DNA from 3 places in the Micromonospora matsumotoense genome. Region 2 is predicted to be linked to each of the others. Evidence: riboswitches for the same ligand, from Rfam matches in the RefSeq annotation. Region 2 holds a riboswitch; each other region holds the start of a gene.
What was found. A riboswitch is a leader RNA that binds a small molecule or an ion and turns the genes downstream of it on or off. The one in region 2 is predicted to bind cobalamin.
Positions count from the first base shown of each region.

Region 1: linked by a shared signal. The riboswitch ahead of bluB (5,6-dimethylbenzimidazole synthase) and the one ahead of ACQP1S_RS12140 (nitroreductase family protein) in region 2 are both predicted to bind cobalamin.
Region 3: linked by a shared signal. The riboswitch ahead of ACQP1S_RS19625 (ribonucleoside-diphosphate reductase subunit alpha) and the one ahead of ACQP1S_RS12140 (nitroreductase family protein) in region 2 are both predicted to bind cobalamin.

Region 1 is NZ_CP192025.1:4,988,643-4,994,020, forward strand. It holds gene ACQP1S_RS20995 (transposase) at 1-59, opposite strand, end outside; gene ACQP1S_RS21000 (GrpB family protein) at 31-630, shown strand; gene ACQP1S_RS21005 (hypothetical protein) at 1,295-1,630, opposite strand; gene bluB (5,6-dimethylbenzimidazole synthase) at 1,704-2,348, opposite strand; cobalamin riboswitch at 2,386-2,582, opposite strand; gene ACQP1S_RS21015 (ATP-binding protein) at 2,716-3,147, opposite strand; gene ACQP1S_RS21020 (VanZ family protein) at 3,032-3,754, opposite strand; gene ACQP1S_RS21025 (hypothetical protein) at 4,551-4,769, shown strand; gene ACQP1S_RS21030 (multicopper oxidase family protein) at 4,739-5,378, shown strand, end outside.
Region 2 is NZ_CP192025.1:2,745,915-2,751,292, forward strand. It holds gene ACQP1S_RS12125 (glycoside hydrolase family 88 protein) at 1-558, shown strand, start outside; gene iolB (5-deoxy-glucuronate isomerase) at 605-1,429, shown strand; gene ACQP1S_RS12135 (hypothetical protein) at 1,496-1,660, shown strand; cobalamin riboswitch at 1,701-1,899, shown strand; partial or broken gene ACQP1S_RS12140 (nitroreductase family protein) at 1,937-2,347, shown strand; gene ACQP1S_RS12145 (hypothetical protein) at 2,546-3,142, shown strand; gene ACQP1S_RS12150 (AAA family ATPase) at 3,333-5,378, opposite strand, start outside.
Region 3 is NZ_CP192025.1:4,480,004-4,485,381, reverse strand. It holds gene ACQP1S_RS19635 (ABC-F family ATP-binding cassette domain-containing protein) at 1-463, shown strand, start outside; gene ACQP1S_RS19630 (ribonucleotide-diphosphate reductase subunit beta) at 592-1,569, opposite strand; gene ACQP1S_RS19625 (ribonucleoside-diphosphate reductase subunit alpha) at 1,623-4,001, opposite strand; cobalamin riboswitch at 4,121-4,340, opposite strand; gene ACQP1S_RS19620 (helix-turn-helix transcriptional regulator) at 4,367-5,254, opposite strand.

The sequences.
Region 1 (5,378 bases), 2.2 Mb from region 2:
TAGATCCGTCGCTGCGTTACCTTGCTACCCGTGTTCGTTCCAGACTCTCTCGCCTCCACGTTCATCGCTGCGCCTGACCCAGCCTGGCAGCAGCAGGGAGCCGCGCTCATCCACGAGTTGCAGGCCGTTTTAGGTCCGGCGGCGCGGCGGGTGGATCACATCGGCAGCACCTCGATCCCCGGCATGGCAGCCAAGCCGGTGCTAGACCTGCAGGTCAGCGTCGCTGACCTCGACGCCGCCGCAGCCGTGTTCGATGAACCACTGGCCGCCCTCGGATTCTGCCGACGACCATACGAGCGAGACCATGTTCCGGCCGGTCGTGACGACCCGCCAGATAGGTGGGCCAAGCGGTACTGGAACAAGCGAAGCGCCGGTGAGCGGCATGTCAACCTGCATTGTCGGCTCGCAGGCTCACCGAATGAGCGGCTCGCCTTGCTGTTCCGGGACTGGTTCAGGGCGCACCCGCCGGCAGTGCCAGCGTACGCACGGTTCAAGGGCACTCTGGCCGCCGCCGTCGGCGACCTGGACGTCTACACGGACGTCAAAGACCCGGTGGTCGACCTCGTCGTGACCATCGCGGAGGAATGGGCTACCGCCACCGGCTGGCACCCGGGCGGCGTCGACCGTTGAGGACTGGCTGCCCGTTGGCCGGCTCGCACCGCATCCGCTTCTGCCGCGATTCGGACGACACCCACGCCCACCAGTTACTCATCGTGAGAAGCGGGCGTGCGTCGCCGGTGCGACCGGCGCCGCCAACTACCCGTCTTTCCGCTTCGCGGAACGCTTGCAGGACAACGGGATCCTGCCATCGAGGGGCTCCGTCGGCGACAGCTACGACGCCCTGATGGAGAACTTCTGGTCCACACTGAGCTACCGCACGTCCTGGCGGACCTGCGACGAGGCCGAGAACGCGATCTTCACCTACCTCGACGGCTGGTACAAACACCCGCCGTATCCAGAAGGAACTGGGCTACCTCGGCCCGAACGAATACGAGACCGCCTGGCACAGCCAGACGAACCACCTATCGCCACCCCTGCGCCAGCCGGCAGCAGGTAACCACCGCTCCATCAAAGCGGGGGAACTCACGGCTGCGGCCGTCGATTCTGGTGGAGCGCGTCGAGCCCGGGTTCGAGCTGATCGATACGGTCGCCGAACGTCGGTCACGGCCCCCACGCCTCAAACGTCGATCATGCTGATGAGCTGCCGCAATTCCAGACCAGGAAGGTGCGGCCGGAGTATCAGAGCCTGTCCGGCGTGCGCGTGGGTCACGCGCACGCCGGACGCGGGATGGCTCTACTGCCAGGGGCCGCCGCGGCAGATGAACTGGGTGGTGCCGCTGTACTGGGTCGTACTGCCGTCGAAGTAGCTGTAGCTGGCCTGCACCGGGTGGCCGAGGTTGCTGGCCGGGCAGGCGGCGAAGAGGGTCGACCCGGCGGTGAAGGTGCCGACACTGCCGGAGTACCAGGTGATGCTCCAGGTCGTCGTGCCGGTGCTGTTGCCGTCGCAGTAGAACTGTGATGCGCCGGACTCGCAGAAGGGCGCCGGGGCGGCGGCGAGGGCCGGGGTGGCGGCGGCGAGGCTCAGGGCGCTAAGGGCGGACGCCGCCAGGACCTTGACGGTGGTACGCATGGAACTCCTCCTGACGTAGCCGAGCGATGACTCAAGGCAACGCCAGCCTAGCCACCGCATAGACGTACCTGAATTAGCTGTTCGGTCGATCAGTCACCCGCTGCGACCAGCGGTCCTGGTGCACCGCCTCGGCGAGGGGCCTGCGCCGCCGCCACCCGTGCCGTTCCAGGTCGGGCACGGCCTCCAGGTGCGTGACCGGCCCGACGCAGAGCCAGGCCACCGGCCGGATGCCGGCCGGCACGCCTAGCAGGTGGGCGAGGAACGCCTCCCGGTAGAAGGAGACCCACCCGACGCCCAGCCCCTCGGCGGTGGCGGCGAGCCAGAAGTTCTGGATGGCCAGGCAGACCGAGTAGAGGCCGGCGTCGGCGATCGCGTGCCGCCCGAGCACGGCCGGGCCCCCGCGCTGCGGGTCGTAGGTGACGACGACCGACAGTGTCGACTCCCGCACCCCGTCGATCTTGATACGCGCGAACCGTTCGGCCGCCGCGCCGTCCAGGGTGGCGGCGAACCTGACCCGCTCGGCCTGCACGTGCCGATGGAACCGGCGACGGACGGCGGAGTCACGGACCAGGACGAAGTCCCACGGCTGCGAGTAGCCGACGCTGGGCGCGGCGTGCGCGGCGTCGAGGATCCGGTGCAGGGTGTCGGCCGGCACCGGCCCCCCGGTGAACTGGGCCCGGACGTCCCGGCGGCGATGGATGGCATCGTAGAGTTCCACAGGCAGGCTCCCGCTGCGCTCGGCCCACCCCCGACGGGTGGGCGGTCGACGCGAGGCCGGTCTTCGGACTCCCGGATCGACGCCAGCCCGTCCGCCTTCCCAGCCCTACGGCCAGTGGCTGCGCTCCTCGCGCATGGACGGTGGCTCCCCGGTCACCGCGGCGGGCCCGTGCCGGATTCACACCGGCTTCCCGATTCTCCCCGCACGCGGGGCACCTCGCATGATCATGCCGCCGACGATGCTACAGAGGTTGAAGGGACAGGTGGAGCGAGGCGCTCGGGTCGGCGCAGGATCCCGCGACAGCGGGCGCTCGTCAGTTGTCACAGCTGATGTTCGTCGGGCACCTGTGGACCGTTCGGCGGGGGTGCTACGGCGTACCGGGAAGCCGAACCGTGACGAGGAGACCTCCGTGGGAGTCGGGCACGAGGTCGAGGGTCCCGGCGTGGGCGCGGACAATGCTGTGCACGATGGCGAGACCGAGGCCGACACCGGCGTGTTCGTCGGTGCGTACGCGTTCCGTTCCGCGCTGGAAGGGTTCGGTGAAGGTCGACACCAGTGCGGGTGGGAGCCGGCGGCCGTGTTCCCGATCCGCAGCAGGCTCCTGTCGCCGTGCGCCCCGGTGTGGACCGTCACGGAGCCGTCGGCGGGAAGGTGGTGCACGATGGCGTTCTGCACGAGGTTCGTCACCATCCGGAGCAGGAGTTCGGCGGAGCCGCTGGTGCGGGGGCAAGGCTGGTCCGACGTGCCTCCGCCGGGGTACGCCACCAGTGGCGGGACGCCAGCCCGGCCAGCACGGCACCGGTGGCGTTGACCAGGACGTCATCCACCGACGACACCCGGTCCAGCCACAGGACGTACTGGGCGGTTTCCACCAGGATCGAGCAGCCCGCGCCGAGCGCCAGGATCCGCGGCATCGAGGCGAACGCCACGAACCGCACCGGGGCGAAGAACCCCAGCGCCGCAAAGATCAGCAGGTTGCCGCCGATCCCGACCGGCCCCATCGTGACCAGGTCCCGCAACGGGACCAGACTCACCCGACCGGGGCCGAGTCCCGCCGCCGCCCCCGGCATCAGGGTCATCCACACCAACGGCACCGTCCCGTAGACCATGCCCACCTCGGCCAGCGACAGCCGCCACACCGGGACGACGCCGGCAGCACGCCGACAGCGCGCCAGCGCCCACACCGCCAGGGCCGCCAACGGCAGCCCCACCAACATCATCAGCACCACCCCGTTGAACGTGTCGTAGCAGCCGTGCCACCGCCCGGCCAGACACCTCGGAGCGGACATCAGGAGCGGCCGCCGTACCACGAACGCCACGCCCGCCAACCCGAGAAGAGCCAGGCCGGCGGGCAGGATCCGGCGGACGAGACGGGACGGTACCGACGGGGATGTGCTGTGGTCCATGCCCCCATCGAAGCCGGCGGCCCGTTGCGGTGGCGTATGCGATTCTCCATACGTCCGCGATACACGCGCCGAGCGCCGTCGTCCGCGCCCCGGCCCGTAGCCCTGCTGCCAACTGCCGGACGGCACAGCAACGGCGAGATGATGCACTCGGCGCAGAGACCGTCAGCCGCCGTTGTCTGGTGGCGGGGTGACGAGCGCGCCGGTGATCGCAGCCTCCTGCCGCAGGAGGAGGTCCGGTATCTGCACGTTGTCGTCAACCTGACCTCATCCAGCCCGCCCATGTTCCTGACCACGGCTTCCGCATCGGCGAGGGCCCGTGAGCGCAACGCTCACCGAGGACGAAGCGCTGGTAGCTCCCACCGCGTGCACGGGGCAGCACACCAGCGCTACCAGCGAGAGCCGACCCACACCCTGACGTCGACCGGATACCGGATCCGGCCGACCCACGGTGGCCTCGGCATCCTCGGCGGACCGGCGGACGCGGACAGCGGAGCCGAGGTCACTCAAGCACCATGCAGCGGAGCCCTGGACCAAGGGTTCCTCTTGCGGCCGACACTCCCGTTGAGTGGATTCGTGCTGCTGCCGAAGGTTCTGCGGCCGGTTCGGTCGGTTTCCGCGCGGCTGCCGACGTTGCTCGACTGCCCATCGTCGAGCTGAACGGGTGGACGTTGATCGTCGATCCGCCGTTACCGTCCTACCCTGACCGACGGTCTCAGGGCCGTACGCCCGGTAGAGTACGGGTTTCGACTCCTGCCGGCGGATGTGGGCCGGTACCGCCGGTTCCTACCGTTTCCGTATGAGCGGACAGCGAAGTGTCAACCGGCTGCTGTGGGCCGGACTGGTGGTGGCCCTGGTGGGCCTCGTGTTCAACCTCGGCTGGTTCTTCGTTCCGCCGGACGTGTGGTTCGACGATCCCGGATTCGTCCCGATGCCCGAAGCGCTGCTGGGCTGGTGGGTGATCCTCATCGGGGTCGTGCTGATGGTGTGGAGCCTGCGCCGTGGGGCACGGCGTTGACCAGCCGCCGGACCGTCCTGGGCGGGTTGGCCGCGATCGGCGGGCTCGTGGTCGCGCCGGCCGCCGGGCTCGTCGGCTACCTCTACGCCGACTCGGGACGAAGCAACGTCGGGACGCTGTCGTTCCGCAACCGGCTGCGGATCCCGCCCGTGCTGGAGCCGACGATCGACGCCGATGGCCGCCGGCGTTTCCGGCTGGCACTCGGGGAGGGCCGCACCGAACTGCTGCCCGGCACCACCACCGCCACGTGGGGGGTCAACGGGCCGATCCTCGGGCCGACCCTACGCGTCCGGCGCGGCGACCGGGTGGCGATGGACGTCAGCAACCATCTGCCCGAGACCACCACGCTGCACTGGCACGGGATGCATCTACCGGCCGTGATGGACGGCGGCCCGCACCAGCCGATCCACCCCGGGCGTACGTGGCAGCCGTCCTGGACCGTGCAACAGCGGGCCGCCACGCTCTGGTATCACCCGCACCTGCACCACGCCACCGCAGCGCACGTCTACCGCGGCATCGGCGGACTCGTCATCGTCGACGACGGCGACGATGACGCGGCGTCGCTGCCGAACCACTACGGCGTGGACGACATCCCGTTGATCCTGCAGG
Region 2 (5,378 bases):
GACGGCACCACCTTCCACACCTTCTACTGGGATCCGGACAGCGGTGTGCCGCTGCGCGGCGAAACCGAACAGGGCCACGCCGACAACTCCTGCTGGGCCCGCGGGCAGGCCTGGGGCATCTACGGGTTCAGCCTCAACCACCGGCACATCGGCGATCCCGCGCTGCTCGTCGCCGCGAGCGCCTGCGCCGACCGTTTCCTCGCCCACCTGCCCGCCGACCGCGTCGCGTACTGGGACCTGGAGTTCGGCGACGGCAGCGGCCAGGAACGGGACAGTTCCGCCGCGGCCATCGCCGTCTGCGGCCTGTACGAACTCGCGGACAACCTCACCGACACGGCCAGCGCCGGCCGGTACCGCACCGCCGCCGCCGAGATCCTGCGTTCGCTCATCGACCACTACTCCACCGGTGGCCAGCCGGTCTCGAACGCGCTGATCCTGCACGGCGTCTACGACAAACCCAAGGGTGTCGGCGTCGACGAGGGAACCCTGTGGGGCGACTACTTCTACCTGGAAGCCCTCACCCGCGCCACCATCCCGGGCTGGACCAGCCCCTGGTGATCACCGCGACCGACCCGCACTGCCCCGCATCCCACGAAAGGTGACCATGGACTACCGCTACCACTGCGCCATTCCCGCCGCCGTCGGCCGGAACACGCTGCCCTTCAACCCCTGTCGGCTGTTGGACTTCACCCTGCTGCGGCTGTCGGCTGGCGAGTCCTGGACCGGCGAGTCCGGTGACCGGGAGATCCTGGCCGTCATCCTCGGTGGCACCGCCGACTTCACCGTCGCCGGCCACCACTTCCCGCAGGTCGGCCGACGCCCGGACGTGTTCTCCGGCAAACCGCACTCGGTCTACCTCCCGGCCGGTTCCTCGATCACCGTGGAGGCCGTCACCGACGTGGAGGTCGCCCTCCCCAGCGCCCCCAGCGATCTGGCCACCGACCCCTACGTCATCGTGCCGGAGCAGGTCGCGACCGGCCGCTGGGGGGCAGCCAACTTCGGCCGCAACTACCACCAGATCCTCACCGAGATCGCCCAACCGGACCTGCCCGCCCGCCGGCTCATCGTCGGTGAGACCTACACGCCCTCGGGCAACTGGAGCACCTACCCGCCACACCGGCACCGGGTCGACGACCTGCCCGCCGAGGCCGCACACGAGGAGATGTACTACTACCGCGTCAACCCGGCGGACGGGTTCGGTATCAGCCGGGTCTACACCGACGACGGGTACGAGGAGAACGTCACCATCCGCGAGCACGTGATGCAGATGATGCCCGAGGGCTACCACACCGTGGTCAGCGCGCCCGGTTACACGACCTACTTCCTGTGGTTCCTGGCCGGCACGCAACGCACCCAGGGTGCCCGCGAAGATGCCGATCTCGCCTGGGTGGGTCGGACCGTGCCGACCCTGCGCAGCCTGGGCCTGTAGCGACGGTCCTGGGCGCCTTCTCACCTCGACGGCCGCGTCGCGATGGTCACCATCGACAACCGTGGGATGGGCCAGACCATCGCGACCAGGCCGGCGCTGACCTCGCCCGGTGCGGCGGACCGACTCGGCACGCACGGCGACCACACCGACGCTCCGGGCATCGACCGGGTCGGTGCCGACTCTGCGCCCTCGTCCATGCGCGCCAGCGCCCAGGCGAGCATGGACTGGTAGGCGTCGCCGACCTGCGCCGCTGACGCGAGTTGGCATCGGCGGCGGCATGACCATGCGAGGTGCCCCGCGGGTGCGGGGAGAATCGGGAAGCCGGTGTGAATCCGGCACGGGCCCGCCGCGGTGACCGGGGAGCGACCGTCCATGCGCGAGGAGCGCAGCCACTGGCCGTAGGGCTGGGAAGGCGGACGGGCTGGCATCGATCCGGGAGTCCGAAGACCGGCCTCGCGTCGACCGCCCACCCGTCGGGGGTGGGCCGAGCGCAGCGGGAGCCTGCCTGTGGAACTCTACGATGCCATCCATCGCCGCCGGGACGTGCGGGCCCAGTTCACCGGGGGGCCGGTGCCGGCCGACACCCTGCACCGGATCCTCGACGCCGCGCACGCCGCGCCCAGCGTCGGCTACTCGCAGCCGTGGGACTTCGTCCTGGTCCGTGACCCCGCCGTCCGTCGCCGGTTCCACCGGCACGTGCAGGCCGAGCGGGTCAGGTTCGCCGCCACCCTGGACGGCGCGGCGGCCGAACGGTTCGCGCGTATCAAGATCGACGGGGTGCGGGAGTCGACGCTGTCGGTCGTCGTCACGTACGACCCGGAGCGCGGGGGCCCGGCCGTGCTCGGGCGGCACGCGATCGCCGACGCCGGCCTCTACTCGGTCTGCCTGGCCATCCAGAACCTCTGGCTCGCCGCCACCGAGACCCATCCCGGCCGCAGCACGGCTGAGGGACCTCGCGGGCGCGATTCCCTGAGTGGCGACGGTCGCTGCCCGCGCAGTTCGCTGGTGGCTTCGGGGGCCGAAGGTCCCGCGAGGTGCGGCATGGTGGCACTGCTCCTCGACACGGATTCTCGGTGGCATAGGGGTGCAACAACGACGAGGAAGGACGTGGACGCGATGACCGTCGTCCAGCACCCCACCAACGAACAGGGCCAGATCACCACCGAGCGCGGCGGCGCGATGGTGACCATCGGCGCGACCGGCGCCACGATCACCGAGACGACCAGGAACAGGGCCACCCGGTACGCGCTCGCTGGTCTGCGTCTGGCGCTGGGCTGGGTGTTTCTGTGGGCGTTCATCGACAAGCTCTTCGGTCTTGGTCTTGCCACCCCCGACAAGGGTGCCTGGATCAACGGCGGCAGCCCGACCAAGGGCTTCCTCGGCAACGCGGTGGCCGGCCCCTTCGAGGGGATCTACCACAGCATCGCCGGTGCGGCCTGGGCCGACTGGCTCTTCATGATCGGCTTGGCGGCGATCGGGACCGCGTTGATCCTCGGTGTGGGCATGCGCCTGGCCGCTGCCGCCGGCGGCCTGCTGCTCGTGCTGATGTGGACCGCGGTACTGCCTCCGGAGAACAACCCCTTCATGGACGACCACCTGATCTACGTCGGGGTGCTGGGTCTGCTCGCCCTCACGGCCGCCGGTGACACCCTCGGGTTCGGCGGGATGTGGGGCAGGCTTCCCATCGTCCGCCGCCTGCCCTGGCTCAAGTGACCGACAGCCACACCGGCGGCGGTGGCGGCACCGACAAAATGATGCCGCCATCGCCGTATCAGAACAGCCGGAAGACCACCATGACCAACTGCCGCCCGGATGGGTGATGGCCTGGTTCCGAGGCAGGCCGCCGCGCGATCAGCGTTCCGAGTCAGGCAGCCGTGCGATCAGCGGGAATCCAGGTGGTCCCTCACAGATACTGGCCGATCGCAGGCGGTGTGTCCTGGTCGCCGAACTCAGTCGGCAGATCCTCTGCCAGCAGCCTCCGCACGACCTCCGCTGGCGCGTCGGTCAGCTCGATGATCCGCGTCGCCTGCTTGGCGATGGTCGCCTCCAGCAGGTTGCGTACGGTGCGGCCGTTGCCGAACGACGGCCCTCGGGAAAGGCGGGCCAGCGTCGCTCGTACCCGGTCCCGTACGTTGTCAGCGAGCTGATAGCCGGCGTCGTCGGCGAGGACGGTGAAGATCTGCACCAGTTCGTCGAGGTCGTAGTCGGGGAACTCGAGGATCTTCGGGAAACGAGATGCCAGTCCGCTGTTCGACTCGAGGAACCGCCGCATCTCACGGTCGTAGCCGGCTGCGATCACCACCAGGTCGTCGCGATGGTCCTCCATCAGCTTGAGCAGCGTGGCGATCGCCTCGTGGCCGAAGTCCTTCGGCGAGTCGGACATCGACAACGAGTACGCCTCGTCGATGAAGAGCACGCCCCCGAGCGCCCGTTCGAACGCCGCGTGGACGCGCGGGCCGGTCTGCCCGATGTACGGGCCGATCAGGTCGGTCCGGGTCACCTCGACCAGATGGCCGGAGCCGAGCAACCCGAGGTCGGCGTAGATCCGGGCGATCATCCGGGCCACTGTGGTCTTCGCCGTGCCCGGGTTGCCGACGAACACCAGGTGCCGGGATCCTCCCCCCACCGCCAGCCCGGCCCGGGTCCGCAGGCTCTCGGCCCGAGCCTCCGCGACCAGCAGGCGCACCTGCGCCTTGACGTCGCGTAGGCCGATGAGCGCGTCCAGCTCGACCAGCGGGTCGCCGCTGCGGGCGGGCGCGAGCACGATGGACGCCGGTGCGGTGATGTCCTCCACCCGCAGCTCGGTGAGCTGCTCGACCGTGGGGGTCGCCGACCGGCTGATCCGCATCGCCTGGTGCGACGCGGACTCGTCGACGAGGTTGCGGACCACCCAGGCGTTGTCGAAGCCGGCGGCGCGCGGCATCCGCGTGACCAGGCTCCGGACCCGGTCGAGCACGCCGTCGGCGGGCGTGAACCCCGACGCGCCGGCCTCCAGCGCGAAGAGCCGCACCAACTCGTCATCGGTGAAGTCGACGAAGTTGAAGGTGTTCGGGAACCGCGCCGCCAGGCCGGCCTCGCTGGACAGGAACTCCGCGACGTTCCTGGGATGGCCGGCGATGATGACCACCAGGTCCTCGCGGTGCTCCTCGACCATCCTGGTCAGCGTGGCAACGGCCTCGCGCGAGGCGGGGCTCTCCTGGATCGCCCGACCCACGTTGATCATCAAGATGCCACCGCGCGCGTTGAGCACGGCAGCTGTCACCTTGGCGCCGTTGAGCAGCTCTGCCCTGGCGACCTCGACCAGGTGGCCGGAGGTCAGCACGCCGTACCCGGCGTAGATCTGGCCGATGATCGTGGCGATGGTGGTCTTTCCGGTACCCGGATTTCCGGCGAACACCAGGTGCCGCCGGTTGCGGGCCGGTGGTAGACCGGACTCGCGGCGTAGCGCCTCGATTCTGGCCTCGGCACTCAGCCGAGCGACGCGTTGTTTGACCGGGGACAACCCGACCATGCCGTCGAGGAGGCCCACGGCAACCTGCTCCGGGTGCTCGCTCGGAGCGACGCCGGAGAGGGCCGGCCGGGGTGGGGCGGGCCGCGCCAGTCTCGGGGCATCGCCGAGGGCGGATACGAGCGGGTTGACGACGGCGGGCCGCGGCTGACCGAGCGCTCGCAGGCTACGCAGGTATCGCAGGCAGAAGAAGAGCCCGCTCGTCACGTCCTTGTGCGGGCCCGGCCAGCCGTTCAGCGCGGTGGCGCAGCTCCACTCCAGTCCTACCCAGATGCGCGCGGTCTCCGCCTCGCCCCCGATGATCGCGCGGTCCAACCACGGGAACACTCCGTTGGCCCAGGCATCGTAGTCGAAGCGGGACCTGAGCCTGTCGAACGCGCGGAGGATGGCGTGGTAACCGTCCGGGCCCAGCCCGGTTGTGGCGATGACTGTGGGCACCGG
Region 3 (5,378 bases), 1.7 Mb from region 2:
TGACCAGGAACCGGTGGCCGGCGTCGCCGTCAGGGCCGGGGGACGGGTGGCGTACCTGTCGCAGCGCCTCGACCTGCTCGACCCGGCGGGCACGGTCGCGGAGAACCTCGCCGGGTTCGCGCCGTCGCGGACCGAGGCGGACCGGATGAACCTGCTGGCCCGGTTCCTGTTCCGGGGCGCCCGCGCCCACCTGCCGGTCGGGGTGCTGTCCGGCGGGGAACTGCTGCGCGCCACCCTGGCCTGCCTGCTCTTCGCCGAACCGGCACCGCACCTGCTGCTGCTCGACGAGCCCACCAACAACCTGGACCTGGTCAGCGTCGCGCAGCTGGAGAGCGCGCTGCTGGCGTACCGGGGCGCGTTGGTGGTGGTCAGCCACGACGACCGGTTCCTGGCCGGGATCGCCGTGACCCGCTGGCTCCGGCTGGCCGACGGCCGGCTCACCGAGGCCGGCGCACCGCAGTGACCGGCGGGTGACCCGGTCCGGCCCGGTGGTGTCACGCACCACCGGACCGGCCCTGGCCGGGAACCGGCCCGGTCCGGTGGTCGTGCGGGTCGGCCGCGCCCGGACCGGGCCGGGGCCCGTGCGGTCGGCTAGAAGTCGTCGTCGAAGGTGACGCTGCCGCTGACGCCCACCTGGTAGGCCGACACCCGCCGCTCGAAGAAGTTCGACAGCTCCTGTACGTCCTGCAGGTCCATGAATGCGAACGGGTTCTGCGCGCCGTAGCGCGGCGCGATGCCGAGCTGGACGAGCCGCCGGTCCGCCACATGCTCCAGGTACGCCCGCATGTCCGTCAGCGAGAGCCCCGAGACGCCCTGTTCGAGCAGGTCCTCGGCGAACTGCACCTCGCACTCGACCGCCTCGGCGAGCATCTCGGTGACCTGCCGCTCCAGCTCGGCGTCGAACAGCTCCGGCTCCTCCCGGCGGACGGTCTCCACCACGTCGAACGCGAACGCCATGTGCATCGACTCGTCGCGGAAGACCCAGTTGGTGCCGGAGGCCAATCCGTTGAGCAGCCCCCGGGACCGCAGGAAGTAGACGTAGGCGAACGCGCCGTAGAAGAACAGCCCCTCGATGCAGGCGGCGAAGCAGATCAGGTTGAGCAGGAACGCCCGCCGGTCGGCGCGGGTGCGCAGCTCCCGCAGGCCGAAGACCGAGTCGATCCAACGGAAGCAGAACTCGGCCTTGCGCCGGATCGAGGGGATGTTCTCGATGGCGGCGAACGCGGCGAAGCGTTCCTGCTCGTCGGGGACGTAGGTGTCGAGCAGGTTCAGATAGAACTGCACGTGTACGGCTTCCTCGAACAGCTGCCGGGACAGGTAGAGCCGGCCCTCCGGGGAGTTGACGTGCTGATAGAGGTTGAGCACCAGGTTGTTGGCGACGATGGTGTCGCCGGTGGCGAAGAACGCCACCAACCGGGACACCAGATGCCGCTCGGCCGGCGAGAGCCGTTCCAGGTCGGCGAGGTCGGAGTGCAGGTCGACCTCCTCCACCGTCCAGGTGTTGCGGATGGCGTCCTTGAACCGGTCGAAGAAGTGCGGGTAGCGCATCGGCCGCAGGGTGAGGTCCATGCCGGGGTCGAGCAGCAGGTGCCGCTCACCGGTGCGGGGTTCGTCGACGGTGGTCACTGGCAGGCCTCGCAGCTCTCGGGGTTCTCCAGGGAGCAGGCCAGCGCCTCGGCATCGCCGGCCGCGACGACCGGGGCGACGGTGACGGTGGCCTGCTGGATCCGGGTCGCGGGACGCGACCGCAGGTAGTAGGTGGTCTTCAGCCCGGACTTCCAGGCGTGCAGGTACATCGAGGACAGCTTGCCGATGGTCGGCGCGCTCAGGAACAGGTTCAGCGACTGCGACTGGTCGATGTAGGGCGCCCGCGCGGCGGCCAGGTCGATCAGCGCCCGCTGCGGCAGCTCCCACGCGGTGCGGAACAACTCCCGCACCTCGGCGGGCAGGTCGACGATCCCCTGCACCGACCCCTCGGCCCGCTTGATCTGGTCGCGGATCTCCGACGTCCACAACCCGCGCGCCTTCAGCTCGCGGACCAGGTAGGTGTTGATCTGAAGGAACTCCCCGGACATGGTCTCGCGCTTGAACAGGTTGGACACCTGCGGCTCGATGCACTCGTAGCAGCCGGCGATCGACGCGATGGTGGCGGTCGGGGCGATCGCCACCAGCAGCGAGTTGCGCAGGCCGTGCGCCGCGATCCGGGTCCGCAGCGCGGCCCACCGGTCGACCTGGGTGGGTTCGACCCCCCACAGGTCCGGGTGCAGGTCACCCCGGGCCGCCCGGGTCTCGGCGTACGCGGGGTGCGCGCCGAACCGTTCGGCCAGGCCGGTCGACGTCTCCAGGGCGGTCAGGAAGATCTCCTCCTGCACCCGGGTGGACAGCTCCCGGGCCCCGGCGGAGTCGAACGGCAGACGCAACGCGAACAACGCGTCCTGCAGGCCCATCAGCCCCAGCCCGACCGGCCGCCAGCGCGGGTTGGACGCCGCCGCCTGCGCGGCCGGGTAGTAGTTGATGTCGATCACCCGGTCCAGGAACACCACCGCCGTCCGTACCGTGGCGCGCAGCTTCTCCCAGTCGACGCCGTCCCCGGTGAGGTGCGCGCCGAGGTTGACCGAGCCCAGGTTGCAGACCGCCGTCTCGGTGTCGCTGTTCACCTCCAGGATCTCGGTGCACAGGTTGGACAGGTGGATCGTGTTGCCCGGGACGCCGGTCTGGTTGGACAGCCGGTTGGCCGGGTCCTTGAACGTGATCCACCCGTTGCCGGTCTGCGCCAGGGTGCGCATCATCCGGCCGTACAGGTCCCGGGCCCGGACCGTCCGGACCGCCTTCTTCTCCGCGACCCGGTACGCGGCGTCGAACTCCTCGCCGTACAGGTCGGGCAGCTCCGGGGCGTCCGACGGGTCGATCAGCGACCAGTCGCCGTCGGCCTCGACCCGGCGCATGAACTCGTCCGGAATCCAGTTGGCCAGGTTGAGATTGTGGGTACGCCGGGCCTCCTCGCCGGTGTTGTCCCGCAGCTCCAGGAACTCCTCGACGTCCGGATGCCACGGTTCCAGATAGACGCAGGCCGCCCCCTTGCGCCGGCCGCCCTGGTTGACCGCCGCCACCCCGGCGTCGAGGGTCTTGAGGAACGGCACGATTCCGTTCGACCGACCGTTGGTGCCCCGGATCAGCGCGCCCCGGCCGCGTACCCGCGACCAGGAGATGCCGATGCCGCCGGAGAACTTCGACAGCTTCGCCACCTGGTGGTAGCGCTCGTAGATCGAGTCCAGCTCGTCGCGCGGCGAGTCGACCAGGAAGCACGACGACATCTGGGTGTGCCGGGTGCCGGAGTTGAACAACGTCGGCGAACTCGGCAGGTAGGCCAGCGACGACATCAGCCGGTAGAACCCGATCGCCTCGCCCGGCGTCTCCGACAGCCCGCAGGCCACCCGCAGCAGCCAGTACTGGGGGGTCTCCACCACCAGCCGCGACTCGGGGTGCCGCAGCAGGTAGCGGTCGGCGACCGTGCGCAGCCCGAAGTACTCGAACCGCAGGTCACCCGCCGGGTCCACCGCGTCGTCGAGCTTGCGGGCGTTGCGGGCCACGAACGCGGCCGTGTCGTCGGAGACCAGGCCGAGGCCGTGGCCGTACCGGATGGACTGGCTGAAGCTCGCCACCGCCTGCCCGCGTACCTCCTTCTCCACGTAGCCGGCCAACAACCGGGCGGCCAGCCGGGAGTACTGGGGTTCCGTGCCGATCAGCTCCGCGGCCGTCTGGATCGACAGCTTGTCCAGTTCGGCGGTGGTCGCCCCGTCGTAGAGGCCACTGATCGTCTTGGTGGCCACCCGCAGCGGGTCGACCTCGTCCAGGTCGGTGGCCCACCGCTCGACCGCCTTGACGATCTTGTTGACGTCCACCGGCTCGGTGTCGCCGTTGCGCTTGCGCACCCGCATCGCCGGTCGGCGTGACTCCGCGCCGTCGGTATCGGACGGGGGACTCTCCGCTACGTTCGTCATGACCTCTCCTCGCTGTCACCGATGGCCCTCGGACGCGGGAGAACGCCAACGGACGCGGCGCAGCGGCCGGCCCGGGTGCTGGCGTCGGTCGTCCCGCGCGACCTCCGACCGCCGCGCGCAGCAGCGCACGGCGCACTGGCAGGTCTTCGGACTCGCGGGCCTGACCGGGGTCGCCGGTCGCCTACTGGCCGTCGCTTCCCAGACCTTGCGGTCCAGTGCTCGATGACGGCGGTCGTTCCCACTCACCGCTGCGGGGCAGTCCCGGATTCACACCGGGTTCCCTGTTGCCTCGACCGCACCCTTCGGGCTTGGTAGAACCAGCTGCGTGGGACACCATATATGGCGTGGATGGGGGAGATGCAACACTAGATGTCGCGTGGGCGTGTCGGATAACTCTCCTGCGACCGCCCGGTCGCGCGCAGCGAGGCAAGCAGCCGCAGCGCGTCCGCGTCGGCGCTGCCCGGCTCGGCGGTGAAGACCAGCATGACCGGGCCGGGACTGCCGGGCAGCGGGTAGGTGTCCCAGTCCAGGACGATGTCGCCGACCTCGGGGACCTGGAAGGTCTTGGTGCCGCTGACCGACCCGCGCACGTCGTGCCGGGACCACAGCCGCCGGAATTCGGCGCTGCGGATGCTCAGCTCACCGACGATCGCGGTGGCCCGGGGATGGGTGGGGTCCGTGGCGACGGCGGCGCGCATCATGGCGATGTAGTCCATGGCCTGCTGTTCCCAGGCCGCGCAGCCCCGCGCCCCGGTCATCCGGTCGTCGAACATCAGCAGGAGCATGTTGAGCCGGTCCGGCGGGTGGGCCGCCGGGTCGCCGAGCAGCGCCACCGCCCACGGGTTCCAGGCGAGCAGGTCCAGGTGGCGACCGAGCACGACCGCCGGGGTGTCCAGCACCCGCAGCAGCCGCCGGGTGCTCTCCGGCACCCGCTCCGGACCGTGGTCCACCCGGGCGGGCACCGGCCGGCGGGCGGCGCGGGCCAGGGTGAACAGGTGCTGGCGCTCCTCGTCGTCGAGGCCGAGCGCGCTGGCGATCGCGTCGAGCACCTGGTCGGACGGGCGAACCTCGCGGCCCTGCTCCATCCGCTGGTAATAGTCGGTGCTCAACCCGGCGAGCAGGGCCAGTTCCTCGCGTCGCAGCCCGGTGACCCTACGCCGGCCGCCCGGCTCCAGGCCCACGTCGCGGGGGTGCAGCCGGCCGCGCCGGGCGCGTAGGAAGTCGCCGAGTTCGCGGGCGTACGGATGGCTCATGCCGCCAGTGTGTCGCGGCCCGGACCGTCGATGGTAGGTCCAGCAGACCTGGGCAACCGGGAACGACCGATCCCGTCCGGATTGCTCCTAACGTCGACGGTCCACCCGACCTCCCAGGAGCAGC